2 regions of the Alkalihalobacterium sp. APHAB7 genome follow, and region 1 is predicted to be linked to the other one. Evidence: riboswitches for the same ligand, from Rfam matches in the RefSeq annotation. Region 1 holds a riboswitch; the other holds the start of a gene.
The links. A riboswitch is a leader RNA that binds a small molecule or an ion and turns the genes downstream of it on or off. The one in region 1 is predicted to bind S-adenosylmethionine.
Positions count from the first base shown of each region.

Region 2: another riboswitch for S-adenosylmethionine. It lies ahead of ACNSTQ_RS03450 (homoserine dehydrogenase); the one in region 1 lies ahead of ACNSTQ_RS02030 (methionine ABC transporter ATP-binding protein).

Region 1 is NZ_JBLWFS010000001.1:466,902-469,104, forward strand. It holds gene ACNSTQ_RS02025 (MFS transporter) at 1-798, shown strand, start outside; SAM riboswitch class I at 882-998, shown strand; gene ACNSTQ_RS02030 (methionine ABC transporter ATP-binding protein) at 1,200-2,203, shown strand, end outside.
Region 2 is NZ_JBLWFS010000002.1:218,152-220,354, reverse strand. It holds gene aspS (aspartate--tRNA ligase) at 1-792, shown strand, start outside; SAM riboswitch class I at 869-980, shown strand; gene ACNSTQ_RS03450 (homoserine dehydrogenase) at 1,165-2,203, shown strand, end outside.

The DNA of each region.
Region 1 (2,203 bases):
CTAATCATGGTTGCAAATGTTATAGGGAATGCATTAGGTGGTACGTTAAGTGATGTCTTACAGGCATTATTTTCGCTTAGTGCGTTGTGGAGTGTACGAATTACATTGCTCGTCGGGTCCATATTTTTCTTTACATCTCTCATTCCAATTATGAAGATTAACGAAGAAAGAAAACTTAAGACCGAAAAAACAGCAGCAAGTTCATTTAAAAATATCTTTAAAACACAAAAGTCCGGGCTTAAAATGATCGCTCTTTTTGCCATTGCGCAGTTAATTATTGGCTTTGGTTCCGGTCTTGTTATTCCGTATTTGAACATATATTTTACAGACCGCTTTGAAATTAGCAAATCACTTGTCGGTATTATCTTATCTTTAGGTCAAGCGATGACAGCCGTTGCGTTTATGATCGGTCCTGCTGTTGTAAAACGTTTTGGTGAAGTTCGTGCGGTAGTTATTTTACAATTAGCATCGTTACCTTTCCTTTTACTTACAGCTTATACAGAAAATTTATGGTTGGCCGTTATTGGTTTCCTTTTCCGTCAAGCCTTAATGAATGCCGGGAACCCTATTCAGATGTCACTAATGATGAGAAGTGTAGATGACTCGATTAAGGGGTTAGCGAACTCAGTTGGGCAAATGGTATTCCAGCTCGGTTGGGCAGTCATGGGGCCTGTTTCGATGACACTTGTTATGATGTACGGGGCGTATCACGGATATGCTATCGTTTTTACCATTACAGGTTGTTTATATTTGATTGGTTCGGTTTACTTTTATTTAGTATTTAGAAAAGTTAAATAATCATTTATTTAAAATCTATTGACAACAAAATTCGACACATGTTATTATTCTTTCATTGATTAAAGTAATTTAATAGCTGCAAGCTCTTATCTAGAGTGGTGGAGGGACTGGCCCGAAGAAACCCGGCAACCTTTGAAAACATGAATTGTGTTAAGAAAGGTGCTAAATCCTGCAAGGTGAAATGCCTTGAAAGATGAGAGAAAGGACACTAACATTGTGACTAAACCTTTCTGTTCATCTATGACGGGAAGGTTTTTTTTATTAGTCCCAGCAATTAAACTTTAACAATGACGTAAGAAGACGTAGTGTTGAAGGTTGTTGTCGGCATTAATACGAGTAAACAAATAGGAAAAATAGAGATAAATAACATAGGAGAGAGAAATAATTATTAGGAGGGCACCATGATTCATTTAAGTGGCATACGGAAACTGTTTAAAACGAAAGACGGCGTTGTTACAGCGGTCGACCGTGTAGATTTAGAAATTAAAGAAGGCGAAATATTTGGAATTATCGGTTATAGTGGTGCTGGAAAAAGTACGTTAATTCGTATGTTGAACAGTCTCGAACGCCCAACAGAAGGAACCGTTACCGTTGCAGGTAAAGAGCTTTCGTCGTTAAAAGGAAAGTCTCTACGTAAAGCAAGACAAGAAATTAGTATGATTTTTCAACACTTTAACTTATTGTGGTCGAGGACTGTTAGAGAAAATATTGGATTTCCTCTAGAGATTGCAGGTGTGCCAAAAGAAGAACGTCAAAAACGAGTCGATGAATTAATTAAACTTGTCGGTCTTGAAGGAAGAGGGGGATCGTATCCTTCTCAGCTCAGTGGTGGACAGAAGCAACGGGTTGGAATTGCTAGAGCGCTTGCGAACAATCCGAAAGTTCTCCTTTGTGATGAAGCAACTTCGGCATTAGACCCGAAAACAACCGATTCGATCCTAGAATTACTCGTAGATATCAATAAAAAACTTGGCTTAACGATCGTACTCATTACACACGAGATGCATGTCATTCGAAAGATTTGTCATCGTGTCGCTGTAATGGAAGCAGGTAAAGTCGTTGAGATGGGGCCTGTTCTGAATGTATTTAAAAACCCGCAAGCTGGAATTACAAAACAATTTGTAAAACAGGTAACAGATCCAGAGGAAACGAAGGACACGATCTCTCATATTATTGAAGATGAATCAGGAAAAGTCGTTCAATTAAGTTTTATAGGGGAAGAGACGGAAAAGCCCCTCATTACGAAAATCATTCGGAAGTTTGATATAGAAGTAAATATTCTACAAGGTAAAATTTCGCAGACGCAAGAAGGGGCATACGGAACACTGTTTATCCAGATTGATGGAGATGTCGTAGAAATTGATCGTGCGATTGCTTTCATTCGTGAAGAAGGAGTACAAGTGGA
Region 2 (2,203 bases), on a different contig from region 1:
CTAACTCGTAAAGAAATCGATGACTTAGCACATTTTGTAGCCATTTACGGTGCAAAAGGTCTAGCTTGGCTGAAAGTTGAAGAAAACGAGTTAAAAGGGCCAATTGCAAAATTCCTAAACGAGGAAGAGGTTGCCGGCATGCGTGAAGCGATGAATGCTGAACCCGGTGATTTATTATTCTTTGCTGCTGATAAGAAACAAGTTGTGTATGATAGCTTAGGTGCACTTCGTCTTAAATTTGGTAAAGACTTAGACTTAATAGACAAATCTAAATTCAATTTCTTATGGGTGGTTGATTTCCCACTTGTTGAATTTGATGAAGATGCTAATCGGTACGTCGCTCTTCACCACCCATTTACTAGTCCAAAAACAGAAGATCTACATTTGCTCGATACAGATCCAGGTCGAGTACGTGCAGAAGCATATGATCTTGTGTTAAATGGATATGAGCTTGGTGGAGGCTCCCAGCGTATTTATCAACGTGATGTACAAGAAAAAATGTTCACTGCTCTTGGTTTTTCTGAAGAAGAAGCAAAAGAACAATTTGGTTTCCTTTTAGATGCCTTTGAATATGGTACACCACCACACGGAGGTATTGCGTTAGGACTAGATCGCCTCGTTATGCTTTTAGCAGGCCGTAGCAACTTACGTGATACAATTGCTTTCCCTAAGACTGCAAGTGCAAGTTGTTTATTAACAAATGCACCAAGTTCGGTTAGTGAGGCACAATTACGTGAGCTGAACTTATCTATTGTTCCGAAAAAAGAGGAAGAAAAGAAAGTTCAAGTCTAAACTTTAAGTTGACAAAAATAGAATAGTCGCATTATAATCATAACTATTAAAATTCAAAAATTAATTGCAAAAATAAAACTTATCACGAGAGGCTGAGGGACTGACCCGATGACGCCCGGCAACCGGTTTGTATGCCAGACAAACAAAGGTGCTAATTTCAGCAGAGCGATTGCTCTGGAAGATAAGTGGAGGCGTTTTAAAAAAACCTTTCCCTTATCGGAGAGGTTTTTTTATTTGTGTACACATAAAAAAATAAACTAGTTCGGGTAGCTGTTTAAACAATACAGCCAGAACCAAGTAATAAAAATGAACGGCAGTGTGGAGGAGTTAACTAAGGAGTAAAAAAGTGTTTTATATAAGGAGGAGCTTGGGATGTTACATGTTGGGGTTATCGGTTTCGGAACAGTCGGTTCTGGTATTTATGAGCGGTTACTGAATTCAAAAGAAGAACTACAGACCATTTTTCAAAATGAGGTTCAGGTGACAAAAATTCTAGTGAAAGACGATACAAAAGATCGTGGTTATACGCATGTAAATGCACTTATAACAAGTGATCCAAATGAGTTTTTTAATCAACAGTACGATGTTGTATTTGAAGCAATTGGTGGAGTTGAGCCCGCTAAAGGTTATATTGTGAAGCTCATGCAATCAGGTACATCGATTATTACAGCAAACAAAGAATTAATTGCTAAGCACGGTAAAGAGCTTGAAGAGCTTGCTGGCCATTACAATGTTTACTTAGGGGTTGAAGCAGCTGTTGGCGGTGGAATACCAATAGTAAATAGCTTCAAAACGTTATTTTCTACAACACCTATTCATTCTGTGACCGGAATTTTAAATGGGACAACAAATTATATTTTAACGGAAATGAAAGAAAAAAATCGAACGTTTGCTGATGTGTTAGCTGAAGCGAAAGAGTTAGGTTATGCCGAGGCTGATCCTACAGATGATATTGAAGGATATGATGCTCTATATAAAATCCAAATTTTAAGTCGTCTGGCCTTTAACTCATGGCCAAATGAAACTAACTTTTCCTGTAAAGGAATTAGTGTCATTGAGGAGGAAGCCATTAATTTTGCGGAAAGAAATGAATTAGCCATAAAATTGATTGCCAAAACATCTATCGAAAATGGAGTGATTCGTGGATTTGTATCGCCTTCATTCGTGGCAAAAGATCATCCACTCTATAATGTGAACGGTGTTACGAACGGTGTTTGTATTGACGGTGAAACAATTGATCGTATTACGATGTGTGGTCCAGGTGCAGGAAAGGATGCAACAGCTAACAGTATGGTAGAAGATTTTGTTCTACATGAGCAATTTCAAGGGTTTAGTCGTCCCTTAAGGCAACAATTTAACGAAACAGCCAACGATGGAATGAGTGTTATTGTCTTTGTTTCCGATCTAGAAA